DNA from 2 places in the Neobacillus sp. C211 genome. Region 1 is predicted to be linked to the other one. Evidence: a T-box and tRNA genes for the amino acid it is inferred to sense, from the RefSeq annotation. Region 1 holds a T-box; the other holds one or more tRNA genes.
What was found. A T-box is a leader RNA that pairs with one kind of tRNA and senses whether it is charged. The one in region 1 lies ahead of ACSU6B_RS07030 (valine--tRNA ligase), so its partner is inferred to be a tRNA-Val.
Positions count from the first base shown of each region.

Region 2: it has a tRNA-Val gene. The T-box ahead of ACSU6B_RS07030 (valine--tRNA ligase) is inferred to sense a tRNA for this amino acid. The anticodon was not compared.

Region 1 covers NZ_JBPXRO010000005.1:99,788-115,381, reverse strand. The annotation lists gene hemB (porphobilinogen synthase) at 1-589, shown strand, start outside; gene hemL (glutamate-1-semialdehyde 2,1-aminomutase) at 609-1,895, shown strand; gene ACSU6B_RS07050 (hypothetical protein) at 2,002-2,403, opposite strand; gene spoVID (stage VI sporulation protein D) at 2,510-3,820, shown strand; gene ysxE (spore coat protein YsxE) at 3,947-4,990, shown strand; gene ACSU6B_RS07035 (hypothetical protein) at 5,011-5,202, opposite strand; T-box leader at 5,368-5,604, shown strand; gene ACSU6B_RS07030 (valine--tRNA ligase) at 5,656-8,298, shown strand; gene ACSU6B_RS07025 (bifunctional folylpolyglutamate synthase/dihydrofolate synthase) at 8,546-9,868, shown strand; gene ACSU6B_RS07020 (hypothetical protein) at 10,240-11,454, opposite strand; gene ACSU6B_RS07015 (PulJ/GspJ family protein) at 11,451-11,918, opposite strand; gene ACSU6B_RS07010 (type IV pilus modification PilV family protein) at 11,931-12,386, opposite strand; gene ACSU6B_RS07005 (hypothetical protein) at 12,615-13,415, shown strand; gene ACSU6B_RS07000 (G5 domain-containing protein) at 13,489-14,817, shown strand; gene ACSU6B_RS06995 (GspE/PulE family protein) at 14,833-15,594, shown strand, end outside.
Region 2 covers NZ_CM122574.1:199,650-215,243, reverse strand. The annotation lists gene fabI (enoyl-ACP reductase FabI) at 1-617, shown strand, start outside; gene ACSU6B_RS01130 (CotO family spore coat protein) at 748-1,257, shown strand; gene ACSU6B_RS01125 (CotY/CotZ family spore coat protein) at 1,301-1,813, opposite strand; gene ACSU6B_RS01120 (DUF1360 domain-containing protein) at 1,952-2,308, shown strand; gene ACSU6B_RS01115 (hypothetical protein) at 2,391-2,552, shown strand; gene ACSU6B_RS01110 (sporulation protein) at 2,701-3,171, shown strand; gene spoVAC (stage V sporulation protein AC) at 3,188-3,667, shown strand; gene spoVAD (stage V sporulation protein AD) at 3,668-4,693, shown strand; gene spoVAE (stage V sporulation protein AE) at 4,698-5,054, shown strand; gene ACSU6B_RS01090 (YjcZ family sporulation protein) at 5,163-5,279, shown strand; gene ACSU6B_RS01085 (stage VI sporulation protein F) at 5,451-5,705, shown strand; gene ACSU6B_RS01080 (UvrD-helicase domain-containing protein) at 5,731-8,031, opposite strand; gene ACSU6B_RS01075 (GNAT family N-acetyltransferase) at 8,169-8,591, opposite strand; gene ACSU6B_RS01070 (YjcG family protein) at 8,597-9,109, opposite strand; gene ACSU6B_RS01065 (alpha/beta hydrolase) at 9,233-9,955, opposite strand; gene ACSU6B_RS01060 (hypothetical protein) at 10,070-10,294, opposite strand; tRNA gene ACSU6B_RS01055 (tRNA-Val) at 10,478-10,549, shown strand; gene ACSU6B_RS01050 (TetR/AcrR family transcriptional regulator) at 11,069-11,665, shown strand; gene ACSU6B_RS01045 (hotdog domain-containing protein) at 11,879-12,085, shown strand; gene ACSU6B_RS01040 (SCP2 sterol-binding domain-containing protein) at 12,107-13,450, shown strand; gene ACSU6B_RS01035 (CBO0543 family protein) at 13,847-14,302, shown strand; gene pdxS (pyridoxal 5'-phosphate synthase lyase subunit PdxS) at 14,853-15,594, shown strand, end outside.

The sequences.
Region 1 (15,594 bases):
AGTAGTTGAAGGGGAGAAGGTTCTAAATGATCAGTCACTTGAATTGCTTGTAAAAACTGCAGTTGCTCAAGCGAAAGCAGGTGCAGACATTATTGCGCCATCTAACATGATGGACGGCTTTGTTGCGGCGATCCGTGCGGGATTGGATGAAGCAGGCTTTACAGAGATTCCGATCATGTCTTATGCCGTAAAATATGCATCGGCATTCTACGGACCTTTCCGTGAAGCTGCGGAAGGTGCGCCGCAATTTGGCGATCGCAAGACCTATCAAATGGACCCTGCTAACCGGATGGAAGCCTTTAGAGAAGCAGAATCCGATGTGGAGGAAGGTGCCGATTTCCTAATCGTGAAACCGGGTATGCCATACCTTGACATTGTTCGTGATATGAAAAATACCTTTAATTTACCGATTGTTATTTACAATGTAAGCGGAGAATATGCAATGGTTAAAGCCGCTGCCCAAAACGGCTGGATTGATGAGAAAAACACGGTTCTTGAAATGTTAATGGGTATGAAACGTGCAGGTGCTGACCTTATTATTACTTATGCTGCCAAAGATGCAGTTCGCTGGTTAAAAGAAGACCAATAATTTGAAAAGAGGGAACAGAATGCGTTCTTATACGAAGTCGATTGAAGCATTTAAAGAAGCCCAAACCATCATGCCAGGCGGAGTGAATAGCCCGGTTCGTGCATTTAAATCCGTGAATATGGACCCGATTTTTATGGAAAGAGGAAAAGGTTCTAAAATCTATGATATAGATGGCAATGAATACATTGACTATGTTCTTTCATGGGGGCCGCTTATCCTCGGCCATACGAATGACCGTGTGGTAGAAGGCTTAAAAAAGGTTGCAGAACTTGGGACAAGTTTCGGTGCACCTACTTTAATGGAAAATAAACTAGCTAATCTTGTCATTGAGCGTGTACCATCAATCGAAGTCATTCGGATGGTATCTTCAGGTACAGAAGCAACGATGAGTGCGCTTCGTTTAGCCAGAGGCTATACGGGCCGGAATAAGATTTTGAAATTTGAAGGCTGTTACCATGGTCATGGGGACTCCCTTTTGATTAAGGCGGGCTCAGGCGTGGCAACACTTGGTTTACCTGACAGCCCTGGTGTTCCAGAAGGTGTAGCGAAAAATACGATCACAGTGCCATACAATGACCTTGAGAGCGTGAAGTTTGCTTTCGAACAATTTGGCGACGATATCGCGTGTATTATCGTTGAACCTGTGGCCGGTAATATGGGACTAGTTCCACCACTGCCAGGATTCTTAGAAGGTCTACGTGAAATTACTTCCGATCACGGCGCATTGCTTATTTTTGATGAAGTAATGACTGGCTTCCGTGTAGGCTACAATTGTGCACAAGGCTATTTCAATATCACTCCGGATATTACATGTCTTGGAAAAGTAATCGGCGGCGGCCTTCCTGTTGGTGCTTATGGCGGTAAAGCGGAAATCATGAAGCAAATTGCTCCAAGCGGTCCGATTTATCAAGCAGGAACCCTGTCTGGTAACCCATTGGCAATGACAGCTGGCTATGAAACGTTAAGCCAATTAACACCAGCACATTATGAGGAGTTTATCCGTAAGGGTGACTTACTGGAAAAAGGCTTTAAGGCTGCTGCTGAAAAATATGATATTCCAATAACATTTAACCGTGCAGGTTCGATGATTGGCTTCTTCTTTACCAATGAAGCTGTCATTAATTATGAGGTAGCAAGATCATCCAATTTGGAATTCTTCGCAGCCTATTATCGCGAGATGGCTCTTCAAGGGATCTTCTTGCCGCCTTCACAATTTGAAGGTTTGTTCTTATCTACGGAGCATTCCGATGAGGATATTGAAAAGACAATCCGTGCAGCAGAGATTGCTTTTTCGAAGCTTAAATAAGATGGTTCCCGGCACCCACTTTTTTGGTGGGTGTTTTTTTGTGTAGTTAGAAACTTAATTAGTTGAGGCAGTTCGGGGACCGGCTTTTATAACATTCGAGAGTAGCTCAAAAATGGGGTTTGGCGGAAATCATCCGAGTTTTGGCGGAATAATTGTTAAAGTTGGCGGAATAAAGTCCGAGTTTGGCGGAATCATTCAGAAATTCAGCGGAATCCAAACGCAACTTGGCGGAATCCGCCCTCACTATAAGAAGAGCAATCCCCTGGAAATCAAAGAAATCAAGGTCTGAGTACTCTAAAAATAGGTAACTAAAAAGCAGTTTGGCGGAAATCATCCGAGTTTTGGCGGAATTATTGTTAAAGTTGGCGGAATAAAGTCCAAGTTTGGCGGAATCATTCAGAAATTCAGCGGAATCCGAACGCAACTTGGCGGAATCCACCCAATACATCCCCCCCACCATCCGAAACCCAAACCCCAAACCAGCTCCCACCCCTAAATAAAACTCCAATCCCCCTCCATTCCTAAATACTTCGATTCTTTTCCAGACGAAACTCTCTTTTTTATCATAAATAAAAGCCTTGGTTCATAGAGTGTAAGTGACATAGTGATTTTGAGTGAAGGAAACGAAAGGAGGAGTCGCTTTGTCTCAGGAGAATCAATCGTGCCTACGATTTTCTTTGGAGGAGTCATTGTGGTTTAGAAAAGGACAGGAAGTCGAAGAGCTTGTTTCCATTTCTCTAGACCCAGACATTACCATCCAAGAAAACGATCAGTACGTAACCATAAGAGGTTCGCTAGAACTCACAGGCGAATATAAAAGTTACGAACCTACCAATGAAAACGAAGATGAAAATGTAACATCGCAAAAGTTTGTAGAGAGGGTCGATGCACGAGAGGGAGGAAACTGTGAGTTTTCACATCGATTCCCTGTCGATATCACGATCCCCAATAATCGAATCCAAAGTATCTATGATATCGATGTCCTCGTCGAATCCTTTGATTATTCGATTCCTGAGCGCAGCTGCCTCAAGCTAGCAGCTGAACTGACCATTAGCGGCTTATACGGAATTGAGCAACAACAGAAGCAACAACAACAACCGCAGGAAGAAGTAGTTGAACTTGAGCTTATCCCTCGCTCTGAAATTGAGTTCTTTGAGGAAGATGACGAGGAAATTGAAGACGAACTTGCATCAGTTCATAGCAGTTACCAAGATAACTTCTTGTTTGAAGCTGAGGCAAGAAAACCACAAGAAGAAGACGAGAGTGTGGAAATTTTACCGAAGTTTCCGACCTTCAATTATCAACCACAGGAAGACGTTGAGGAAGAAGCTAACCAACCATCCTTGGATTTCGTAGAGGCAAGAAGTGAAGCCAGCAAACCATCCTTGGATCTCGTAGAGGCAAGGAGTGAAGCCAATAAACCATCCTTGGATTTCGTAGAGGCAAGAAGTGAAGCCAGCAAACCAGCCTGGGAATTCGAAGAAACAAGAAGTGAAGCCAGCAAACCTACATGGAATTTCCAAGAAGCAAGAAGTGAAGCTAGCCAGCCAGCTGAGACCATCCAGCCAGAAGTGGTTGGAGTAGAGCCAGCGCCACCTTCAACTGTCCAGTTTGAGGAAGAAGTGAATCCAGCAGAGGAAAGCTCTTCCGTACATGAAGAAGCACCACCAAAGAATATAAAAAAGAAAAAAACACCAAAAAAGAAAAGCATGACATTAACTGAATTTTTTGCAAGGAAGGATGAAAGTTCTGCCCAGGCGAAAGTAAAAGTTTGTATCGTCCAAAAGGGTGATACCGTTAACAGCGTGGCAGATCGATATGATGTTTCGGTACAAAACCTCATGCGCATCAACAATCTTGAACTTAGCCAAGACATATTTGAAGGTCAAGTATTATATATTCCCGGCAGCCTTACAAAAAAATAATTATTAAAAGATGAGCGGGTTACTTTGACCTGCTCACCTTCTTTTCATACACAGTCAAAGTGCTCCAGTCCATACGCCGCTAAACGGGCGCATACGCTTTTATATTTGAAAGTGAGTTGAGTACTCTTGAGTAACCCGAATCAACTAAACACATTTGCTCACATCTTAAAAAACTACCTTGTTGAGCCTCATTTTGTAGAGGATTTCGGCAGCGTTCAGAAGATTTATTCAAATAAAGGGACGTTTGCCTTAAAAAAAATCGACCCTGCGACCGGGACCGACTTCATTCGCCATGTTCATCTTCTCTACCAAAAAGGGTATAATCGCATCGTTCCCATTTACCCTACGATGGACGGCAGGTATGCGGTCTTACACGAGAACAATCTTTATTACTTAATGCCGTGGATGTCGAATGAACACAAGGAAGACCGGCAGCAAAAAGATCAACAGCTTTTTCGTGAACTCGCTCGTCTTCATACCCTATCCGCCCAAGAAATTACCTTGAACAAAGAAGAGCGGACTGAGCACTATGAAAAGACGATTCAACAGCATGAAAAACAACAGGCATTTCTCGATGGCTTCATCGACGAATGTGAAAAAAAGACCTATATGTCGCCGTTTGAATTGTTATATTGCCTTTATTACAATGAAATCAGCCAGGCGCTCCGATTTTCGAAAACGAAATTTGAAGAATGGTATGAAAAAACGAAAGACGATGAAAAGGCCCGTATGGTTATTACGCACGGAAAATTGTCACCCGAGCATTTCTTGTATGATGATAAAGGGTACGGTTATTTTATTAATTTTGAGAATGCTCACTACGGCTCACCGATTCACGATCTCCTTCCCTATTTATCACGTGCCTTAAATACCAACCCGAAGCGCAGCGACACAGCCATTGACTGGGTATACCATTACTTTAAATACTTTCCATTTAAAGCAGATGAAAAGCTATTATTCTACAGCTATTTAGCGCTTCCGATTCCAATCATTCAAGTGGCAGAAAGCTACTATCGAAAGTCGCGTCCAAAGAATGAATTAAAATATGTCCGTCAGCTGCAGCACCGCTACTGGCATTTGAAAAATTCCGAATATGTCGTCATGAGAATGACCGAAATGGATGCGCAGGCAGCCGCCGCCGCAGCAAAAGAAGGAGCCCAGCCGCAGTAATCATCTGCAAAATGGGCTCCTTAAACGATTTCGAAATATAGTGACACGGCTATGGCAACAAAAACTGTTAATAATAAGATATCAAAAAACGTTGGAATGATGAGTGTTCGAATAAATTGGAAGATCACAAACGGAATAATTAACTGTGCGCAAACTCTCCGACAGGTTCTAAACCAGGGTTGGTATTTAAATTTATTGAAATTTCTTTTCATCGACAACCCCCCTTTACAAATCTGGCATATATTTTTCTTTATGTATATTCCACAAGTGCGGAGAACTCTCCAAAAAAACGGCATATAGTATAAAAAATAAAAAAAGTGGTTATCATTATTGACGTCAAACCCTTTTTTTCGGTAGTATAACTATATAATTTAATTATATAAGCAAAGACAGGGAAGAGTACGATACAAACCTGCTTCAAGAGAGGGAAATCACTAGCTGGAAGTTTTCCTAAGCAGAAAGTCGGAAGGTCGCCCACGAGCTTCTTCTGCGAACGGATTTTTAAAATCCTAATAGTTGAAGACGGACTAAATCCGTTATCTACATAAGTGCCAATCCGTTTTTTGGATTGGAAAAAAGGTGGTACCGCGAAGCAAACTCCATTCGTCCTTTTATGACGAATGGGGTTTTTTATGTGGAAAAGGAATCAAAGGAGGAATTTTACAATGGAAACAAAGGAACTAACAATGCCTACCAAATACGATCCGCAAACGATTGAAAAAGGCCGTTATGAATGGTGGTTAAAGGGTAAGTTTTTCGAAGCAAAAAACGATGAGGCCAAAGAGCCGTACACAGTTGTTATTCCGCCGCCAAACGTTACCGGGAAACTTCATTTAGGTCATGCCTGGGATACAACGCTTCAAGACATCGTGACCCGGATGAAGCGGATGCAAGGGTATGACGTTCTCTGGTTGCCAGGGATGGACCATGCTGGGATTGCTACCCAAGCTAAAGTAGAAGAAAAACTTCGCAATGAAGGAAAAAGCCGCTACGATCTAGGAAGAGAGAAGTTCGTTGAGGAAACATGGAAGTGGAAGGAAGAATATGCTTCCCATATCCGCCAGCAGTGGTCGAAACTGGGCTTAGGCTTAGATTATAGCCGCGAGCGTTTCACGCTGGATGCAGGCTTATCTGATGCCGTTAAAGAGGTGTTTGTTACCCTTTATAAAAAAGGTCTCATTTACCGCGGTGAATATATTATTAACTGGGATCCGTCCACTAAAACAGCTCTATCCGACATTGAAGTCATTTATAAAGATGTTCAAGGTGCTTTTTATCATATGAGTTATCCGCTTGCCGATGGTTCTGGACAGATTGAAGTGGCTACGACCCGTCCTGAGACGATGCTTGGTGATACTGCGGTTGCTGTTCATCCAGAAGACGACCGCTACAAGCACCTGATTGGCAAAACTGTTATCCTCCCAATTGTTGGCCGTGAAATTCCAATCGTTGGTGATGACTATGTGGATATGGAATTCGGATCTGGTGCGGTAAAAATTACGCCAGCACACGACCCGAACGATTTTGAAGTGGGTAATCGTCATAATCTAGAGCGAGTTCTCGTAATGAACGAAGACGGTTCGATGAATGATAGAGCTGGCAAGTATAAAGGACTCGACCGTTTTGAATGCCGTAAGCAAATCGTTAAGGACTTGCAGGAACAAGGTGTTCTTTTCAAAATTGAAGAGCATCCGCATTCCGTAGGGCACTCCGAACGAAGCGGTGCAGTTGTTGAACCGTATCTTTCCACCCAGTGGTTTGTTAAAATGCAGCCTCTCGCAGATGAAGCGATTGCCCTGCAAAGTAAAGATGAAAAAGTAAACTTTGTCCCAGACCGGTTTGAAAAGACCTACTTACGTTGGATGGAGAATATCCGCGACTGGTGTATTTCGAGACAGCTTTGGTGGGGTCACCGAATTCCAGCTTGGTACCACAAGCAAACAGGTGAAGTATACGTTGGTACAGAAGCACCGGCAGACGCTGAGAACTGGGAGCAGGATAAAGACGTACTTGATACATGGTTCAGCTCCGCGCTATGGCCTTTTTCAACCATGGGCTGGCCTGATACTGAAGCGAACGATTACAAGCGCTACTTCCCAACCGATGTTTTAGTAACAGGCTATGATATTATCTTCTTCTGGGTATCCAGAATGATTTTCCAAAGCATCGAGTTTACAGGGGAACGACCATTTAAAGATGTTCTCATCCACGGTCTCGTTCGTGACGAACAGGGACGCAAAATGAGTAAGTCACTTGGAAACGGTGTCGATCCAATGGATGTCATCGAAAAATACGGTGCTGATGCATTGCGTTATTTCCTGTCAACAGGAAGTTCACCTGGTCAAGATTTACGCTTCAGCTTTGAAAAAGTAGAGTCAACTTGGAACTTTGCCAATAAAATTTGGAATGCCTCCCGTTTCGCGTTAATGAATATGGACGGAATGACCTACGAAGAGATTGATTTTAGCGGGGAAAAATCGGTTGCTGACAAGTGGATTTTAACACGTTTAAATGAAACGATTGAACATGTGACAAGACTATCTGACCGTTATGAATTTGGTGAAGTGGGCCGTGCATTATACAACTTTATCTGGGATGACTTCTGTGATTGGTATATTGAAATGGCGAAATTGCCGCTATATGGTGAAGATGAAGCAGCGAAGAAAACAACTCGTTCGATTCTGGCACATGTATTAGATCAAACAATGCGATTATTGCATCCATTCATGCCATTTATCACCGAGGAAATTTGGCAGAACCTTCCTCACCAAGGTGAATCAATTACGACTGCAGCTTGGCCTGAAGTAAATCCAGCTCATTCTGATGACCAAGCAGCTCAAGAAATGAAACTGCTCGTCGAGATGATTCGCGCGGTTCGGAATATTCGTGCTGAAGTAAACACACCAATGAGTAAGAAAATCAAAATGCTTGTTAAAGCGAAGGATGAAACAGTTCTCAAAGCTATCGAGAATAACCGCGGCTATATAGAACGCTTCTGTAATCCAGAAGAATTACAAATGGGTGTTGAACTTGATACGCCTGAAAAAGCAATGACTGCCGTGATTACTGGATTAGAAATCATCCTGCCGCTTGAAGGCTTGATTAACATTGATGAAGAAATTGCCCGACTGGAAAAAGAATTTGAACGCTTAAATAAAGAAGTCGACAGAGTTCAGAAGAAACTAAGCAATGAAGGCTTCATGAAAAAGGCACCTGATAGTGTTGTAGCCGAAGAGCGTGCCAAGGAAGATGATTATCGCGAAAAAAGAGCGATTGTCGAAGCACGAATTAAAGAATTAAGAGGGTAATAATTAGTTTGGCGAGGCGAATTCTCTGAGGATTCGTCTCGCCTTATTACTAAGACATTGAAAACAATATCAACATGTTTGATGCAAATATGCCAGAGATTACAATTTATCAGCGGTTTTCAGGAATATATCAGCGGAAACGTCTAATATATCAGCGAAAATTGGATTTTATCAGCGAATCAAAAAATAGATTCCACTTTAGAAGTAAATATTAATCAAACATTAAAATATAGATGGGGTGTTACGAATGTTTGCTACATATAAAGAAGCCCTAGAATGGATTCATGCGCGGTTAAGGCTGGGAATCAAGCCGGGGTTAAAGCGGATGGAATGGATGATGGACAAGCTTGGTAATCCAGAAACGAAAATGAAGACGGTTCATATTGGCGGTACAAATGGTAAAGGCTCCACCGTTACTTTTCTGCGTTCAATTCTTGAAGCAGGTGGGTATTCAGTGGGTACCTTCACCTCGCCCTATATTGAACAGTTCAATGAGCGGATTAGTGTAAATGGGAAAGCCATATCAGATGCGGAGCTGCTCCAACTAGCAAATATCATTCGCCCATTGGCGGACGAATTAGAAGAAACAGAGCTTGGCGGGCCGACTGAGTTTGAAGTCATCACCGCGATGGCGTTCCATTATTTCGCAACTATGAACAAGGTTGACGTTGTCATTTTTGAAGTCGGTCTAGGCGGTCGATTTGATTCAACGAATATCATCCAGCCATTAGCCTCGATCATTACCAATATCGGTCTTGATCACACGAACATCCTCGGCAACACCTATGAGGAAATTGCTTTTGAAAAAGCAGGGATAATTAAAGAGCATACCGCCATTTTTACGGCTGTCAAACATCCAGGGGCGATCGAGGTAATTGAGGACCAAGCAAATAAGAAAAAAGCACCTCTTTACCGCTTAAATCAGGAATTTTCGATTAGTGCTCATAAATCCCTTTCTAATGGTGAAGTGTTTGATGTCATCACTCAACCTCAACCCATCGCCCAATTAGAAATCAGGATGATCGGTCAGCATCAAACAGAAAATGCCGCACTTGCTGTCATGGCCGCCCAATTTTTAAATCAAAAAGGTTCATTCCTGATTACAGAGAAATCTATTCGTACGGGCTTAAAAAAGGCGTACTGGCCAGGGAGATTTGAAATCGTTTCTGAAAGTCCACTTGTGATTATTGATGGGGCCCATAATGACGAGGGAATTTCCGCTCTAACACACGAATTAAGTACTAGATATCAAAATCGCAGTATTCAGATCGTGTTTGCCGCGCTATCGGATAAAAAACTTGATCAAATGATTGCCAAGCTGGACCAATTGGCTTCCCAACTTACCTTTGTCAGCTTCGATTTTCCACGTGCAGCAAAAGCGGAAGAATTACTCAAAATTAGCCAATCACCCAACAAATTGGCAGTCAATGACTGGGGTCCTTTTCTTATAGAAGAGATCCAAAATATAGATAACAACAGCATGTTAGTCATAACGGGTTCCCTCTACTTTATTTCAGAGGTAAAACCATTTTTGACTAACTGTTTGAAAAATACGATAAATTCTTTATGACAAGTTAATTTTTATGATGGTAAAATAATTATATTTAAATAAGACTGAGAGGAGGATAAGCATGAACGTAAAACCGAGCTTCAAGAATGCTATTTTTCTTGCCTAGCTCTTGTTTGTCCCTGCAGGAACCTGGTTCATCTATAAGGCATATCCTCCCAATTTCACTGGACATTTGTTAGATATTTTTGCATTTTTGTTATTAACCTGTGTGGTTGCATCCATGCCAATTGTCATTAATGAGATGCTTATTTTTTTAATCCAATGGGTGGCGAAAAGGGCTGGTAGGAATCGGGTGGCGGAGTATTCTTCTTGTTAAAAAAAGGTGTGGTCGAGTTGTTTATTTCAACTACGGTCACACCTTATATTTGGGTTTAATTATATTCAACTGAATTTATTATTGTATTAACATTGTCACCCCATTTAATTTTGAATTCTGGCGGTATTAGTGATCCACACTCTCTAGTAAATGTGTCTATATCAACTGTATAATTAGTTTTTAACGTACCGTCTTCCCACACTTTTCCTAATACATATAACTTACTTGGCGGATTACTTGACGATGCAACATCAATCATTTTAGCTGATAAATTTCCTTTTACACACATCTTTGAGGAAGAGAAAATATTTAAGTTATTATCAATGGTTGCGATCTTATAATTAATATCAGTTGTCGGAGCATCTGTACCTCCAACATACACAAAAGAATTATTCGCTAGCTCCAAATTTTGGTCAACATCCAATGTTTTATTTACTAGTATTTTTGATGTTCCACTTATTTTTACATTTTGCATGAATTTAGCATCACCTTTTGTTTCGATAATAACATTGGCAGCGCTATTCATGTTTTTGTTATTAGTAAATGCACCATCAGAATGGATTTTAACATTCGTTATATTATTTTCGTTACCATTTCCATCAAAAGTTAGTGTACCTGTAGTGAAAATTGTTTGGTTATCGTTTATATTATTATTACCTGAAAAATCTCCATTACCGTTTATATATACCTCATTACAAGCTAACGTGGTACATCCTGATGTGAGTTTAACCGTCTCGAATGTTGGCAACACGTAATTGTTATTGGTATCCAGTGTTGCTAGATTAATGATAGAAGCAAAGTCGATGGTCATTTTTGTAATAAGGGTGGATTCTTTACCGTTATCGCTGCCTACAACATTGAAACTAATAATTACTTTACTCGAGCTCTGAACAGGGTCTGCAGTTACAACATAATTGCTCATACGATATGGTGCATTTGTAGGAGTGGCAATGGGTGTTCCTTGAAGTACTTCTGCCATTTTTTTAGCAGCTTCCTTTTTAAAGTCCTGAATTAGCGCTGGTCGATCCCTAATGTAATCACTTACCAATTGCTGTTTAGATTCAAAAGTTTTTTGAACATCAACCTGGTAATACGAAATCCCCGCTTCAGCTGCGGCAACCGAACGAGATTTCTTCTCTACAACCTGATTTTGTTTCACACTGCTAAAAGCTTGCCCCATGAAGGAGAGGAAAACAACCATAAAAACGGTTATGATTAATAATACCGTTACAAGTGCATATCCTCGTTCATTCTTCATTAAATTCTTCATTGATAATCAGCACCCTTCATTCGATAAAGAAAAGTATCTTGAGTTATGCTGTTTTGTGGATTGTTCTTATCACTTGCACTAATTTTTAAAGACACATCATTTGCGGTTTTATTTGGTTCCACTGTTTTTGGTCCCTGACCTAGCACTGCATTAATTTCAAGTATTTTAAAGCATATATTTGAATGATTAAATATTTGAGTTTGTTGAGGAGTAGAATTTAGATTTGTAACTTTGATTTCACAATTTTCACTTTTAAATTCGTACTTAATCATCGTTTGGTGAATCTTATTTAAGTTGGTGATTAAGAGATTGGTTTCTTGAATCATTGAGTTTTTTGAGATTGCTTTTTGCGAAAAATTATAGCCTTGAAAAAAAACACTCCAAGCAATAATACCTATAAAGGAAAGAATTGAAAGAGTAACAAGTACTTCAATTAGTGTTAAACCATTTTCTGTTCTCTTCATATATCTCATTTCCTATCTTTTAACATATCCGAATGTTTCACTAACGACATGTCTATTCTTTTTATCTAACAGTTGAACAACAATCGAATTGATACTTGATAATCTTGAACTTGTTTCAGGAAACCTATTAATTTTAATATTAACGTCGTAATTATCTTTAGTTGTTTCGAAATTATAATAGTTAACATCATAGGCGAACCTGCTATAAGCCACTTTCGGTTCTGTTGGTGTAAAACCAGTGACTTGATCCGTTTTAACCAGAAACCATTTCACATCACTCGATTCTTGCCAATTAACAAGAACTTCTTTAGCAATGTTAATGGCTTTCGCTTTATCTTGATTTTGATTATTCATTAGGCCCATTTGTGGGAAAAAACTCATAAAAGATAAAAAGATTATTGAGAGAAGAACAATGGATACAAGAACCTCTATAAGCGTAACACCTTTTTCATTTTGAATAAATTTCATTTCGATCAGTTCCTTAATGATAGCAAATTTGTACAAATAGAATTAAAAATATTTAGTAATTTCTACCCATAAATATTTTTCATCTTCTATTAAATGACTTAAAAGTATTATACAATATTTAGTAGGCGAATTTTGTCTGATTTTTATAGAAATCAATAAAAAACTTACTTTCTTGATGAAAAATGTAGTTTAATAGTATAAATAGACTATATAAAGAGGAGTGCATAAATGCAAATGATTTTATGGGCCAATAGTTCTATGATTGTTTTGATGTTAATAATATCCTTTTTACCTTTAGGTTACTCCTTTAAGGGGAAGTTCCTTTTAGTCTTAACTAGTTTTATCTTGTCACTTGGTGGACTTGCAGCTATTTCGATTTTACCGTTGTGGGAGATAACATTAATGCTTTTTGCTCTCATCTTTTTTGCATCTTACTTTATGAATAAACATATCGGGACATTAATTTTCAATGAAAATTCTGTCGTTGGTGAAGCTTTTGATGAGGAATTTGAGAATTACAAACCCGTTTACGAAATAGAAAGTCTAAAAGATGTTAATTTGGTGAAAATTGACGAAGAGTTAGCGTTACCTATTTCATCAAATATTAATAAAGAAAAAGATGCAGTGAGCGAATTAATTCCTTCTCCAGTAATGTCTGGTATTGAAGAAAAAACAGCTAATGAATCGGAAACAATCGGTGAGGATCTTTCATTTTTCTTAGAAAGAAATACAGAAGTAGAAGAATACGAGCAAAATAAAGATAACAACAAGGAAAACGACTATGTATTAGATATTGAGAGTTTACTGGAGATTGAAGAAAAAATGGTGCAAGAGGATTTGCTTGAAGAAATTCATGAACTTTCGCCTATCAAGGTAGAAAAGAAATTCCCTGTACAACTTGATGAGGAAGAAGAGCCAATAGATGACTCTCTATTCGATTTTCTTCTCGCGCAAAAAGAAGTAGCTTCAGAACGAGATGATATCCTAGATGAAATTGTACCGAAGGAAAAGGTTAGTTTACAAAAGTAACTAATAATAATTGTTAAATATAATAGATTTCATGTTGAAGTATAATGTGTGTGTTTGAAGGGAGGCAGATATTTTGGGCAAGAATCAGCAAATGATCAAATTGTTTGTTGTTTTACTTTTTTGTACGGCATTTATATTTAGTTTCTCCCATTATGGCGCTAAAGCATTTGAGAAAATAATAAATGCAGACGGGAAATTCTCTGATGGTACTGCGATCGGTGCATTAGATGTTTCAGGTAAGACTGAAGATGAAGCAAAAAGTTTGTTAGAGGAAAAGTACGTCTCTTGGCTTAAAGATACATCCATTGAACTGCAGTATGGGGAAAAAACAGTTCCCTTTGATTTAAACCAATTCCATCTTTATTCCGAGCAAACAGTCCATTCAATCAAGGGTGGAGAAAAAAATTCTGCTTTTATTACCATAGATAAATTACAAGTGGAAGAACAACTAGAGATTTTATTTCCTCAATTAAAAACAAGTGATTTTGACTTAGAAAAGCTTACGACTAACTTAAATTCAACAGCTGGACTATTCGAATCCCGTTCACAGACCTTAGACCTTCATCATGACTTCTTACTTGCAGGTCATATCAATAAGGATGCTGTCTTAAATACAGCAGTAATCACCATGAATGAAGTTCCGTTTGCTTTGCAAACTGTAATTGATAAAAACCCTAAAATTGAAATTTCAGAAGGATCGACTTTTTCACTTTTAGATTTTGCTGGAAAACAAAAAATTGAAGATCCGGATTCACTAAATGTGATTGCCACTGGAATTTATCAAGCGATCTTACCTTCAAATTTTAAAATTGTGGAAAGAAACATTGGCAGCTCTTTGCCGAATTATTCGAGTTTGGGATTCGAAGCTAAAGTTAATTTAACTAAAAAGGCCGATTTAGTGATAGCAAATCCAAATAAGGCGAAGTATATTCTTAAACTTACCTTAGAAAATAAACAATTGAAGGTTACTTTGACCGGAGAAAAGTTAATTTATAAATATCAAATAACCACAAAGGACGAACAAAAGTTAGTACCTAAAACAATCATTCAATATAGCCCTTTGCTTCTACCTGGAAAAACAAAGGTACAAACAAATGGTGAACAGGGTCAAATTATTAAGGTTTATCGGGAAGTCTATCAAGGAGGCCAATCCCTAAAGACCGAATTAGTATCTGAGGATTATTATCCCCCAACCTATCGGATTGAAATTCATGGTCTTGCTGGAAGCGTACAAAAAACTCCCCAAACTACTGATACATCTGGTAATCGGGTTGATAACAGTAACCAGATTGTCGATACAACCAGTCCTGATGCAAATCAAACGAAGACAACTTCAGATATTACCCAGCAGGAATCTACAGATAATGACCTCTGGGGAAAACCAAATGAACAACCAAAATAAAAGCAGGGATGTAAAATGAGGCAAGCACGAAAAAAACTTGGTGATTTGTTAATTGAAGAAGGACTGATTACTCCTGAGCAACTCCAGACCACTTTAGATGAAAAAGATGCTGCTCAAAAACTTGGAGATGCTCTTTTACAAAGAGGATATTTAACAGAACAGCAATTAGTTGAAGTCCTTGAGTATCAACTTGGAATTCCACATGTCGGCCTGTTTCACTATCCATTTGATACCAATCTTTTTTCACTTATCACAAAAGAAACAGCAAAAAGGAATCTAATCATTCCGTTAAAAAGGGATGGAAATAAACTTTTTGTAGCGATGGCAAATCCAATGGACTTTATCGTGATTGACGATTTACGTTTGTCGACAGGTTTTCATATTGAGCCCGCCATTGCTACGAAGGCTGATATTCTCCGTACCATTAATAAATATTATGATGTTGATGATGGACTCGATGAATTACTAGACGAACTTCCACTTAATGATCGGGACAGAAATGAGGATGTAACCGATCAAAATTCACCGATTGTTCGTTTGGTTAATCAAATTTTGATCAATGCTGTCATTCAGAGAGCTAGTGATATTCATATCGATCCACAAGAGACAAAGGTAGTTGTCCGTTACCGAGTGGATGGTGTCTTACGGAATGAACGAATCCTTCCACGTAACATGCAAAGCGTATTAACCGCTAGAATTAAAATCATGTCTAATCTTGATATCACTGAGCATAGAGTACCTCAGGATGGACGAATAAAGCTGAATCTCGACTTTCAT
Region 2 (15,594 bases), on a different contig from region 1:
TTGCTAATTCGTTAGAGGCTGAAGGGACACTTGTTTTACCGTGTGATGTTACACGCGATGAAGACGTTGCGAAGTGCTTTGCTGAAATCAAAGATTCAGTTGGGGCAATTCATGGGGTAGCACACTGCATCGCATTTGCTAATAAAGAAGAACTAAGTGGTGAGTATATGAACACAACTAGAGAGGGCTTCATGCTCGCTCATAATATCAGCTCATATTCCTTAACAGCCGTAGCGAAAGAAGCACGAGGATTGATGGTTGAAGGTGGAAGCATTGTCACGTTGACGTACTTAGGTGGAGAACGTGCAATCCAGAACTATAATGTTATGGGTGTAGCCAAAGCTTCTCTAGATGCTAGTGTTCGTTACTTATCCGCAGACCTTGGAAAAGATAACATACGTGTAAACTCGATTTCTGCAGGTCCAATTCGAACATTATCCGCAAAAGGAATAAGTGATTTTAATTCAATTTTAAAAGAAATTGAAGAAAGAGCTCCATTACGTAGAGCTACCACTCCAGAAGAAGTTGGAGACACTGCTTTGTTCCTTTTCAGTGATCTTTCACGAGGAATTACCGGCGAAAACATTCATGTTGATTCCGGATATCATATTCTATAAGGATGATGATGAAGGCCCGCATTTGATGCGGGCCTTTTTGCTTGCAGTAAATTTCTTATTTTCCTATGAACGCGTATGGGCCTCTAGCATAAATATAATGTGTAGGATTACGTAAATGGAGGTACAGAGCATGTCGGAAAAGAAAAGTAAAGGACCATTACTCTATATACACCAGCCGTTTGCAAGGACTCCTGCAACTAACATGCAGGACATTTATACGAGCAGACTGGAAGAAGAAGAACTGGTTGAGAAAGAAATGCTGTTAGAGGCTGAAAGCAAAAAGAAAATCTCTCTTTTAAATAAGGAAATAGTTCAAGAGCCAATAGGGACGGAAGGATCTAGATCAGATAATCCAGCAACAAAATCACCAACATCGATTCAGGAAAGACAGCGTTCTCCCTTTAACAGGGTGAAACCCTTTAAAGAAATGGATATTAAAGAACGATTGAATTATTTAATCAACTATCCAAAAGTCCTTCCGCCTCCACCATGCGTTTTTATTACCGAAGAAAAAAATTATCAGGGATACTTAACTCTGTACGATGGTGACGAAGTAACGATTCGATTTCATGATCAATCAACAAATACAGTGCCAGTCCATGCACTTAAAGGGGTTATCTTGATTGGAATCAAAAAATAGAGACAACAAAAAAGCCAGCCGATTATACCGACTGGCAATATTTTTAAATGCAAATTCCTAAGTTAACATCCGCAATACATTGAACAGCGCAGAAGCATCTTAAGTCAACTGTTATGCAATCGTTACTTGCGCGGAAACGTTCAACTTGACAAACCTTATCGAGGTCAATACAACACTTATCTCCACCTGAAACTAAGTTTACTGGGGTGAAAGTTCCACCTTCACGGCGACCAGGTACTAATACACGAAGTGTAGCACAGCAGTTATCAAATACATCTTCGACACGGAAGTAGATGGATACACATGCATTGTTTTCGGTACTAAAGAAAGCGTGGAATGGTGAACCATCCGCAGTACTTAAAACAAATACACGAGTATCAACTGGATCTCGCCTTGCTGGTGAAACCAATGTACCAAGTGGCTCATTGAAACAACTGGAACATTCAGGACATTCATCTTCTTCTACAGCATTATCTTGGATATCCTTAATTGCACGGACGACTTCGCAAACACAATTACCTTTATGAAAATCATGATCATTATTTCCACAACCCATTTATTTTTCCTCCTTAATCCGATATACATCTTACATTATTAACATATTTCACAGAGCACTTTTGGGTAACGGACAATAGCCTTGTTTGAGTAAATTAGGCGACAAAAATGTCTATGAAAGGAAGAATGGATACACAACATGAAAATAACTTTATTAAACCTGATTATTCTATCACTTGCGTCTTTTAGACTAACAAGATTATTTGTTTTTGATAAAATAACAGAATTTATTAGGGAGCCTTTTTTCAATGAAATCAAAGAAGTAGATGAGTATGGTGAAATCGAGGTTTATTATTTACCAAAGGAAAAAGGGGTCAAAAAGTTCTTCGGTGAACTTCTTAGCTGTTATTGGTGTTCAGGGATATGGACTTCTGTAGGAGTTGTCGGTATATCACTTCTATATCCAATCGTTTCCTACCCTATTATATTAATTTTAGCGGTTGCTGGCATTGCATCAATCTTGGAGTTAATTGTACAGTATTTTATCGATAAATAAGGTGTTTGCTGAGACAAGACCTACATCTTAGTCATATTCTAATACAAGTAGGAATGAATTGATAGCAAGGGAGAGAGAATTAATGAGTCAGAAAAAAAGGAGAAACCAATATACAACCACAACACAAGGTACAGAAACAACACAAGATATAGAAACAACACAATCAACTCACACGTATCAACCGTCAAAATCCATAAAGCAAAAAGGTTCAGGTTGTGGCTGCGGAAAAAAAACTTCTAAATAGGCTTAAGGGGACTGCCAGATTGACTGGCGGTTTTTTTGTTTTACGAAGGAATAAAGATAAATTACTCGTAACTAGTCATAATTTTAGACAATATCGAAAAAACTACCTATAGTGATGGTAAAAAAACGGAATAAGGGATGGGAATCAAATGAAAGCTATTCATCATTGGGTATTATTCGCTTGTTTATTATTACTCTCCTCCTGTAGTCAAAATCCACAGGTTAAGGATAGTCAAATAGCCCTTATGAAAACAACGAATCCTAATCCGATCGTAACCGGGAAAAACATAAGTAAAAATCATGTGAAAGAAATTGAGCATGATGTAAGCGCGTTTCCAGAATTATATGATGTGGCCGTTATAAAAGGGAAAAAAGATACACTAGTGGTATATAAGGTTAAGCATATGCATCGTTTTAGAATGAAAAAAATTGAAAAAAACATCAACAAAATGCTTAAAGAAAAATATCCCAATGATAACTTTACCATTTCAAGTGACTACAAAATTTTCCTCGAAGCAGTGAGACTTGATGAGAGAATGAAAACCTCCTCTAAATTTTCTCATCAAAGGGCTGAAAAACGCTTTAACGACATCGTTAAAATGACGAAAGAAATGAAGTAAGAAAGGAAGAATGTAGATGCCAACGGAAAAGCAGAAAAACATGACGCCTCAGCAGCGCAATTACCAACAGCTTCAGCAGAAACATGAAATTAAAAGGCCTGTTTTGAAGAATTGTATTAAGGCATTTTTTGTTGGTGGACTTATTTGTGTTATCGGCCAAGCCATCAGTTACTTTTATATTTACTTTTTCGATTTTACCGAACAGAGTGTAGGAAATCCGACCGTGGCAACAATGGTCTTTTTATCAATGTTACTCACTGGCTTCGGAATTTACGATCGTCTAGGACAATTTGCTGGTGCAGGAAGTGCTGTGCCCGTTACCGGCTTTGGTAATGCCGTAATCTCGGCATGTATTGAACATCGAACGGAAGGCTTTGTTTTAGGTGTAGGTGGAAATATGTTCAAGCTAGCAGGATCGGTAGTGCTCTTCGGTGTTTTCTCAGCTTTTGTTGTTGCGCTTGTTAAAACGCTGCTAGTGATTTGGGGGGTTTTGTAATTGCTAAAAGGGCACCAATCTTGGATATTTACAAATCGTCCAATGATCACAGCTACCGGGGTTACTGGTGGTCCATTTGAAGCCAATGGAAATTTAGCCAATGATTTCGATTTATTATATGAAGACTTATGGATGGGAAAGGAGTCTTATGAAAAAGCCCACCGTTTACTATTAGAAGAAGCAATTAAAACAGCTTTACAAAAAGGGAATGTTGAGAAAGAGCAGATTCAATTTTTATTTGCTGGAGACTTAATTAATCAAATTACGCCAACCAGTTTTGCGGCTAGGACAATGCAAATTCCATACTTTGGTCTGTTTGGGGCTTGCTCAACGTCCATGGAAGGGCTGGCCTTAGCCTCTTTTGTGGTAAATTACCAGGGGGCAAAATACGTACTTACGGGTGCTTCAAGCCATAATGCAGCAGTCGAAAAACAGTTTCGATACCCAACAGAGTATGGAGGTCAAAAGCCTCCGACTGCACAATGGACGGTAACAGGTGCAGGGGTAGCACTTGTGCAACCAAATGAATCTGGAAAGATGCACCCAGTAACAACTTCAGCAACGATTGGAAAAGTCATCGATATGGGATTAACCGATCCGTTTAATATGGGCGGCGCGATGGCACCAGCAGCAGCTGATACAATTATGGCCCATTTCCGCGATCTTCAATTAGAACCCTCATATTATGACTTGATTGTCACTGGGGACCTTGGCCGAGTTGGTCATGATACAGCTTTCGAGTTAATCAATAAGAGTGGACTTCAATTAGAACGAAAACAATTTCAGGATTGTGGTTTATTAATGTATAAGGATGATCAACCTGTACAATCGGGGGGAAGCGGTGCGGGTTGCTCAGCCACAGCCTTGTATGGGCATTTCCTGAACCAAATGAAAAAAGGTACATATAAACGAATCTTAGTAGTTGCGACGGGGGCTCTGCTATCCCCGCTCAGCTTTCAGCAAAACGAATCGATACCATGTATTGCACATGCTGTTGCCATTGAAATGAATGGAGATAAGGGGTGATCCTATGCTAGCGATGTTTTTCTGGGCATTTGTTATTGGTGGGCTAATCTGTGTTCTAGGGCAGCTTTTATTTGATGTTGCCAAGCTTACACCTGGTCATACACTAAGTTTGCTCGTTGTCATTGGAGCTATATTAGATGGTTTTGGACTGTATGAGCCACTAGTTGACTTTGCAGGGGCAGGTGCTACCATTCCAATTACCAGTTTTGGAAATTCATTAGTCCATGGGGCACTTCAGGATGCAGAGAAACATGGGCTAATAGGAGTACTGACCGGGATGTTCCAAGTGACAAGTTCCGGTATCTCTGCAGCGATTATTTTCGGTTTTATTGGTGCACTCATTTTTAAACCTAAAGGGTAAATGAATCATTTTTAAAACTCAAATTACTGAAATAGATGTCGCGCCTACACACAGTATAAAGTAATTTCATATGTTATTAATGAGATTACAGAAGTGAGGTGACATTCTATGTGCTTTGGATATGGCGGCTACGGCTACGGTGGTGGATACGGGTACGGTTCAACTTTTGTGTTAATCGTCGTATTATTCATCCTTTTAATCATTGTTGGTGCAAGCTTCTATTAATAAACAGTAAGCTTGTATTAATAGAAAGGGTTGGCCAAAAAAAGTGGCCAGCCCTTTCTTTACTTGTTTAGCGTATGTGCTTAAGGGCGCGTACGCTTTTCCTATTTAATTCACCATTTTCCCTTTCCTTCATACAATAAAGTAGTTTATGAAGGAGCGTGATCTTTTACCATGGATAATGGATTTTTTAAAAACATTGAAAAGAAAACGGGCGTTAATATGAAAGATATCTTAGATTTAGCCAATTCATTACAAAATGCGAATTTTAAAGATGAAAAAACAGTCCGTAATGTAATTCGTCGGGTTTCTCAAATTGCCAATAAACCGGTAAATAAAGAAATGGAAGATCAAATTGTAAAATCAATCATTAACGATGGAAAGCAGCTTGACCTTAATACAATTTCGAATATGATCAATAAAAAGTAAAAGAAGAAGACCATTTTCCTAAGTTTTAGGAATCGGTCTTCTTCTTTTTTGTAAGAGAAACTAGGAACCTTGAGCGATTTGCTTTTTTCCCTCGTCTATTTTGAGGAATAGAAATAAACAGCTGCTCCTTTGCACGAGTCATCGCCACGTAAAATAGTCTTCTTTCTTCTTCGAGTGCAGTAAAGTCTCCATTTCGATAGGCTTCCAGGGCAAAATCATGCGGAAGGCTGCCATCGACTGAGCCGATCATATATACGGTTTTGTATTCAAGGCCTTTTGAGCGGTGGATTGTACTTAGGCTGATTGCTTCATGAAAATGTTTACTTAAATTTTTGATTTCTTTGTTCATCGCCGACATATGCTCGGAATGAGCTAGAAACGCTTGAATTTTGTCGAAACTTTTTGCAGCCACCTTTAAATCCTTAAGATCGTCCGATCCTTTTTCAAGTTTATTCGATTCATTTCCGCGTTTTTTCAGAAAATCAAGAAAGCCGATATCTTTCTCAACCCTTTCAATCGCAGTGTGAGGTGAAGAATGCTTTAACCCTCGAATAATCGTGACAGCTTTTTTTAATTTCTTTTCCTGAAATGCATGGGCTGTCGTTAAGTGTGCGAGTGCCTCAAGAAGACTGCAGTCTTTTAGGATACTTTGTGCTTTTAATTCTTTTAGGACTGCCTGCTTTAAAAATAATAATGGTAAAATGTCTGACATTGCTTGCGTGTCATCTTCATTTAAACTCACCTTTAGAAATGCAAGGGCGCTTCTCACAATATAGCGCTCGTAAAAAGCCTCTGCATCCAAATCGATTTTAAAAGGAAGGTTGGAGCCAGCCAGTCTTTCAAACACCGCGCGAGAACCTGCATTGGTCCGATAAAGAATGGCAAAGTCTGAAGGATTTGCACCAAGTGAAATCCTCTCCTGTATATCGGTAATAATCATTGTTGCTTCTTCCTCTTCATCATAGGGGAAAAATAACTGTGGGAGTTTTTCTGATGAAAACTGTGCTTTCATTTTCTTTATTCTTCTCATTTTATTAGCTGCAATCATTTGATTAGCAGCCGAGACAATTTCATGAGACGATCGATAATTTTGATCAAGTGTGACCATTTTGGCATAGGGAAAATCTTTTTCAAATTCTAGCAAATAGCTGGGGTCACTACCCCGAAACGAATAGATCGCTTGATCATCGTCGCCAACGGCACAAACATTTTTATGTTTTCTGGATAAAAGTTTGATCAGCTCATACTGGACCTTATTAATATCCTGAAACTCGTCAATTAAAAAATAATGAAACCGATTTTGATATTGTTCAAGCAGGGAAGGGGTGGTGGCAAACAGTTGATAGCAGCCAATTAGCATATCGTCAAAATCAAACAGACCTTCTTTTCTCTTATAGTCTTCATATCCTTTATATAAAAAGACTGCTTTTTCTTCCCATTCGGTGGTGGGCTTTACTTCATCTGGCATCAGCAGAGAGTTTTTCCATAATCCGATTTGCTGAAGAGCTAAATCATAGGCAAATTCTTTTTCGGACAAGTCGAGTTCTTTGCCAGCTTCCTTCAGGATTTTGTCTCGCTGCCATTCTTTTTTTAGCAGCTTATTTGAAGACCAATTAATTGAATCATGGAACATTAGTATGCGATAAAAAATACTGTGAAAGGTTCCGGTAACAAGCTGATTGATTTTATCTCGTTTCATTTGCGGATAGGAAAGCAGACGGTTCTTCATTTCAGCAGCAGCTTTTGACGTGAATGTAACGAGCATGATTGTCCTTGGGTCGATGTGTTTGTCATCTAGCATAAACGCTGTTCGTGCTGTTAACACTCGAGTTTTGCCACTCCCTGCACCAGCAAGGACTAATAAGGAGCCTTCTGTCTCCATAACAGCAGCAGCCTGACTTCCATCAAGAACAACTCCACTGTCTGCAAGTTGCTGTAAATACGGTGAGCGCTCCTCATGCTTGTCACTAATTGTTTGTTTAAACGCAACCGTATATTCAATATTTATAGACTTTTTGAAAAGATCCACGCTTTGCGGGATCTGTGTAATGGTTCTACCCTTTGGGATGTTAAATCCGTTCACTTCGGAAGATTGTTGTGAATCTACTTTTTCCATTATTACAGTGGGTTCTGGGCAATGTATTTCAGGTGAATGTGTATGGAAAAAATGGGGGTTCTTCTGAATTCCTAAAAACAATCGAACGTTCCCTTTGCATACAGGGCAGCTCAGTTGACCATTTTTTCCGGCGAGAAATATTTTTTGATATTGATCCCTGCTTAATTGTTCAAGGACAATATTCTGATTTTGATAAATTGCTGTTTTCATAATTTTTACCCTCTATATCCAAAAATCAAGACATGTTCTATCATATCAAAACCTGAGGGTAACTAAAAGGGTTTCACCGACATTGCTGGAATTACCAAAAAGCACTTGCCGCATAAAGCGCCAAGTGCTTCCTTAATTTATATTTCTTTTACCATCGTTTTATGAGGAATTCCAGCATCCATAAATTCCTCTGAGACAATCTCATAACCAAGTCCTGCATAAAAGGGAATGGCATGTGTTTGAGCATTTAGCTTTAATTTATGAATATCTTTTTGAAGCGCATAGTTCTCGATTGCATTCATAATCGTTTTTCCTGCACCAGTTTTCCTTGCCTTGTTCAATACACAAATTCGTTCAACTTTTCCATAGCCATCAACGAAACGAAATCGACCGGCTCCTATTGGAGATCCTTCATCGTACATGACAAAGTGCTTTGCCTCGTCCTCGAAGGCGTCAATTTCCTCTTCGAGAGGGACATTTTGTTCCTCAACGAAAACGATTTTCCTAACTGAATAGGCATCTTCAAGTTCTTTTTGATTTTCTACAATCTTGACTTTCACTTAAACTATTCCTTTCCAAGACGAAATGTTTCATAAACGGTCCAGGAACCATTTTCTAATTGATAAAGTAGATGGAAACGGTCAACCGTTTCTTCATGATTAATCTTAGTCATACGCAGTGATCCAAAAACATCAGAATGCTCATCATTAGATAGCTCTTGACCAATCGTGATATGCGGAACAAATGCATATTCTAAGTTTTGCTCCGTAAACTCTTGATTGACTTCATTATGCAAGGCGGAAAGTTCATCTGTCTTGTCTACTTTGAAATAAATAACATTATTTACAGGCTGAAAAGAGCTGATTTTTGAAGTCTTTAATGTGAATGCCTTATGGCTAGCAGCTACTCTCCGTAACTTTTCAGCGTATTCCTTTGCTTCTTCTTCAGACGCTTCAAATCCAGTTTTCAATGTTAGGTGAGGTGTAATTAAAGCATAATGCGGGTCATAACGTTTTCGATAGGAATTAGCTAAGTCCTGTAGTTTTTTTGATGGAAAAATAACAACTCCAAATTTCATACGTATACCTCCGTTTTGATGAACTGACCTTTTTTAACAAAAACAAAAAATTAACCTTCCTGATATTATAGCAAATTTTCTAAAAATATTAAACGACTTATCTTGAGGTATATTCTAATAAGATTAAAATAGCATTTTAAGAGCCCGTCTTAAATCAGGCTGCCAGTAGGTCCAAGTATGATTCCCGTTAAATTCTTCATAAAAATATGTAATGGGTTTTTCTGAAATTATTTTTGAAAGCTTCCGGTTAGGGGTCAGGAAATCTTCAATTTTGCCATTTGTAGTCTGAACTTCAGTTTCTTGATTACCTATTACGTGATAGAGTTGTAAAAGCTGTCCATCCGAGAAGTTCTGGACCGAATTCAATACATTTTCATCCACATATGGAGATTGTAGAAGGACTTTTCCAAATGTATGAGGATATTGAAGGGCAGCCATTAACGAAACAGTTGCGCCCAGAGAATCTCCTATAAGCGCTCTGGTCAAGCCCATTTGATAAGTTGGAAGCTCTTGATCTAAATACGGAACTAATTCATGGGCAAGAAAGCGAATGTATTGCTGATTCTGTTCGCCTTCAGGATGGTATTTCCTGCGGCGGTCCTCTACATTCCTATAGGGTACCCCAACAATAATTAAATTTTCAATTTCCTTTTCAAAAAGATACTCGTCTGTTAATCGGCGAATTCTGCCAAGTTGAAAATAATCCCTGCCATCCTGGGCAATCAGCAACGAATACTTATATAACGGTGAGAAATTTGCAGGGAGATAAACGAGAAGCTGTAAATCTTCTCCAAGCTCCCTGCTGTGAAAGGTAAGTTCCTTCATTGTGCCTTTTGGAAATTCCATGCAATGATTCCCCCAATAATTCGATCTTTACCACTGCATTATAACAAAACTAAAGTGGAAATGCTTTTAAAGATAGTTGGGAAGAATGATATGTGAATGTAGGTAAGAGAAGGATTAGTGAAGGTAGCGTTGTTTGGTGCGAGAATCAGGCATAATCGATAATATATTTTCCCGTTTAAAGGTGCGCATTTGTTTGCGCAGCAAACAATACGCACGAATGTATTCGTCGTGAACTTCCTTCACAATCAACTTCCGTTGTGAAAGTTCTTGGTTTTCGGCTAAATAAATCATTTCTAATGGAATTTTTTCCTCGATTGAACGGATGAAAAGCCCATCCATGTGAATCGCCCCTTTCTTTAACATATGTTATTATTATACCCAAACATTTGTTCTTTATTCAAAGTAAATAGAACTAATGTTCTTTTTTAGGGTTATAAGAGAAATGTAATTCATTGAATTTAATTAAACTATTGACATTACCGAAAAAATTTATATAATTAGAAATGTAGTTTAATTAAATATGACTTGTTAGCTCAGTGGGAGAGCACTTCCTTGACAGGGAAGGGGTCGTGGGTTCGAATCCCTCACAGGTCATCAAAAAATCCTAACATCTATATGGTGTTAGGATTTTTTTCATTTTCTGTAGTTTCTAATTTATATTTCATTTACCTTTTAAAAAAATGTTCCTCAAGAGTAAATTATTCTCCTTATAAAAGATTTAAACCGTCCAAAAAATGAACACCTGTTAACCTTTACAGATGTTCATTTTTTTATATAAATTAATTTGATTATTAAAAATCTTATATTTCGCATTAAATAACCAACCGCCATTTCATCTAAACTCCATTCAATGGGCTCCCACTACAAAGAGTTCTAAGACTGTTAACTTTAATAGTGTTGCGAAAGAAGCTGGTGTAGCTAAAGCTACTTGCATCTTTAAAATGAGTCTTTCTAAAACAATCAGTTTTGTTGTAGCAATAAAAGAACTTACTGCCTTTTTATATGCCTATTATTTTTTGCACTTTACAAAGATACTACCTAATCGTACAATAAAAAAGACCGAATGGTCTTACAAATTTCGTAAACCTTTTTCAAACGGAGGCAAATAGATTCATGGTTAATCGCAAGGGAGAACAGACTAAAGCCCTGATCTTAGAAAAAGCATCGAAACTTTTTAATAGCCAAGGATATAGGGCATCTTCTATTTCCGACATCATGCACGAGACAGGTCTTCGAAAAGGAGGGATTTATAACCATTTCGAAAATAAAGAGGAAATAATGTTGAGCGCTTTTTCCTTTTCCATTGACACGATGAGTCATTTTTTCTCTGAAGCAATGGCAGGCAAACAAGGATGCATGGAACGTCTTCTTTCCATTGTTTCCGTATTCGAGGGGATTGCTGAAAGAGAATTGTTCCCGGGAGGTTGCCCGATTATGAATGCTGCCATTGAGGCAGATGACGCAGACCCATTGCTTAAAGATAAAGTCCGTGAAGCAATGGATGGCTTGCTCGGAATGGTTCGTAATCTTGTTCAGGAAGGCATAAAGAAGGGTGAGGTTAAACCAGGAGTGGATCCCGAGTTTGTGGCGACCGTGTTTATCTCCACGCTGGAGGGGGCGCTAGCACTTAGCAAACTTTACAAGAACCAAGAGTACATGAAAAGAGCTGTGCATCATCTTAGATCGTTTCTTGCTCAGAACTGTGCCTAGCAGTCCTAAAAAAGAAGCCGGTGATGGCTTTTTTTTTCACTCTAAAAGAGACCGATCGGTCTCTGTAACTATCTATAATACTTAGAAGGCGATGCTACGAAATCTGACAAGGATGCTGTCATAGTGGATGTCGTCTGATCATCGATGAGCAAGAAGAAAGAAACTTTAAGTCTTGACCGTGCCGATAAGCTTTCCTTACAAGTTCTGTGAGCCTTGGTAAGAAAGCTTCACGCCGGCGTACTTTGCGATGCTACTGATACAGCGATGAGAACAGCCTACGCATCTACCCTCAGCGAAGGGGAGACATTCACAACGCTAGAACTAAAAATCAATTTTACGAAGTCTGTATGGAATGCACGACTTCGAATGATTGGGCAGGCCATCAAACAGGGTAGTACTAACGGATGGGCCTTAAATTGAACGACTAAGGAGTTGAGTGCCATGAAAAAGGTGACAATAAATGATCATCCTACCGTAAAACAATATTACAAGAAAAAGGAAATTAAGCAGGGAACCGAAGGCAGGCGCATAGATACACAATGGTTGCGGAATTTATGTCTACATGCAGGAGCCGACGATGTTGGATTCGTCTCTATTGACCGAAACGAACTTGAGGACCAACGAAAAGAAATTTTGAATCTGTTTCCTGAAGCTAGGACGCTTATTAGTTTCGTCTGTAAAATGAACCGCGAGCCCTTGCGTTCGACAGCTCGATCCATTGCAAATACGGAATTTCATCATGTTGTCGATAACGTAACGCTTATCGGACATGAAATCGTGAAAGAGCTTGAAGAGCAAGGCATCAAAGCATTGAATCCGCCAGCAGGATTCCCGATGGAGCAGGAAAGTACCGGAAAAGCATGGGTCATCTCGCATAAACCAATTGCGGTTGCGGCTGGACTTGGGCAAATCGGCATCCATAGAAATGTCATTCATCCCAAGTTCGGCAACTTTATTTTGTTAGGTACGATCCTTACAAATGCAGATATGACTTCGGAAAGTCAGCCCATTGTTTATAATCCGTGTTTGGAGTGCAAATTGTGCGTAGCTGCCTGCCCGGTAGGAGCCATTGGCGCTGATGGTCATTTTAATTTCTCCGCCTGTTATACGCACAACTATAGAGAATTTTCCGGCGGCTTCACCGATTGGGTGGAGAAGATTACCGACAGCAAAAATTCTAAAGTATACAGGGACAAAGTAAATGATGGAGAAACAGCATCTATGTGGCAGAGCCTTTCTTTTGGGGCTAGCTATAAAGCGGCCTACTGTTTGTCCGTTTGTCCTGCTGGAGAAGATGTAATTGGTGAGTTTCTTGACGATCGTAAGAAATTTTTGAAGGACGTTGTCAAACCACTACAGGATAAAAGCGAAATGGTGTATGTTGTGCCGAATTCCGACGCTGAGGATCATGTCAAAAAGCGTTTTCCCCATAAACAAGTTCGGCCGGTGAGCAACGGCTTACGATCGAAATCAATCCGGGCGTTTTTGCAAGTGCTTCCTCATATGTTTCAAAGAAATCAAGCAAAAGATTTAGCTGCTACCTATCATTTTACATTTACTGGAGAAGAAAATGCTCAAGCAACGGTTATCATTAAGAACAAGACCCTTACTGTGGAAAAGGGACATATCGGGGATGCAGATTTCCAACTTATTGCAGACAGTCAAACATGGATTCGGCTGTTGGCCAAAGAAACAGGGATATTATCAGCCATCATGTCTGGTAAAATTCGCACAAAAGGCCAGTTAAAGCTGTTCAAGGCTTTCAGCAAGTGCTTTCCGTCATAAAAGATGAGAAGATTGTAATAAAAAGTGGGAAATAACATAATCATTTTGTTAGGTTCGATACATTATTTCTTTACCGATACAGTTCATAGAAAAATCTATTAAAAAGATGCCTCCTAATTTACTTTGTTTCTTAGCTGCCTACGACAGTTGTGTCTTTGAAATAAAGTCAAGATGTTTATAAAAAAGTCACACTGTTTAGGAATAAAGTTTGATAATTTACAAAGGTTTGATCAAAAATCCTGTATTGATATGCAGGATTTTTTTGTTCTGCAATCGGGCCAGATTCTTGAAGATTAAATTTAAAAATGAGAAATTTCTAAATGATAAAGATTTAATTTTTATTTTGGTTATAATGACTGATGAGAAAGTTATCGATTTTTGAAGGACTGATTATCCATGGAAAGAATCATTTTATGGTCACTACTTATAATAGGAATCGCCTTATTCTTTTATAGTTTAAGAAAACCACCAATTAAAGATTTGATTTTAATTTTCTTATTGACCTCTTTTTTCTCCACATTTCTTGGTGTTCTTGTTGTAGAAAGAAAAATGATTGAATATCCAATAAGCTTTTTAAGTAACTATTTCAGTTCTAGCATTCTTTATGAAAATCTTTTATTTCCAGTTGTCTGTATTTACTTTTATCAAGCAACTTATTATTCAAGATATCCTAGCATTATTCTGAAATGTGCATTGTATACCTCTGTTTTAACGATCATTGAGGTTCTTTTGGAAAGATATACTGATTTAATTGAATATCATACTTGGACTTGGAGACACACGTTTATCAGTACCTTTTTTCTAATGATGTTTATCCGTATCCTTATAAAATTAATTAACAGACATGAATGATAAAGTTACTAAAGCCTAATCACTTCGTAATGCAAGCGGGAAATTAGGCTTTATCATTACTCTTTAATAACATCTTCATCAGTCATGGAGTGCCTTCATTTTATTTCTACAGTGTATTACCAGAACCTGGAACTCCGTTAGAAACATTTTTTAACTGGGGAACAAATTATCATGTTTTAGGGGTAACCATTAACCCAATCTATAATCTCCTGATTCTTTCGATTGCAACAGCCACTATGCTTTCAATCTATACAATTTACAACATTTTTCAAAAAAATAAAGGAACCAATCACCGAAACAAGCGTTTAAATATATATCTTGAATATAAGGCCGTTTCCCTTAGAGAAACCTCTAAAATTCAACAAAATTTTTGCGGTTTACGTGCAAAAAAAACAAGGATAGTGCCAATAAATTTTGCATGTTGTTTCCACAAATAGTGAACAAATAGGTGTTTTTAATATTGGCACGGTAATTGCAAGTTTATAAGTGAAAATTAGAGATTTTCCTGTTAAAAGAAGTAGATACGTTTAAAATCATCTAAGGGGGCTTAATAATGAAAACAGGTACGGATCGTGTAAAAAGAGGTATGGCTGAAATGCAAAAGGGCGGCGTCATTATGGACGTTGTGAATGCTGAGCAAGCAAAAATAGCAGAGGAAGCTGGAGCGGTAGCTGTAATGGCATTGGAGCGCGTTCCTTCTGATATCCGTGCAAGTGGCGGAGTAGCAAGAATGGCAGATCCACGAATTACTGAAGAAGTTATGAATGCGGTTTCTATTCCAGTTATGGCAAAAGCACGTATCGGACACATCGTAGAAGCCCGAGTACTTGAAGCAATGGGTGTTGATTATATTGATGAGAGTGAAGTTTTAACACCAGCAGATGAAGAGTACCATCTAAATAAAAATGATTACACTGTTCCATTTGTTTGTGGTTGCCGAGATCTTGGCGAAGCAGCACGCCGTATAGGTGAAGGTGCATCCATGCTTCGTACAAAAGGAGAGCCGGGAACTGGTAATATCGTAGAAGCTGTTCGCCATATCCGTAAGGTAAATGCACAAGTACGTAAAGTCGCTACAATGAGTGAAGATGAATTGATGACAGAGGCTAAGCTACTTGGAGCACCATATGAACTTCTTCTAGAGATTAAGCGTCACGGACGTCTACCTGTAGTAAACTTTGCAGCTGGTGGAGTAGCAACGCCTGCTGATGCTGCACTTATGATGCAATTAGGTGCTGATGGAGTATTTGTTGGTTCTGGAATCTTCAAATCTGATAACCCCGCAAAATTCG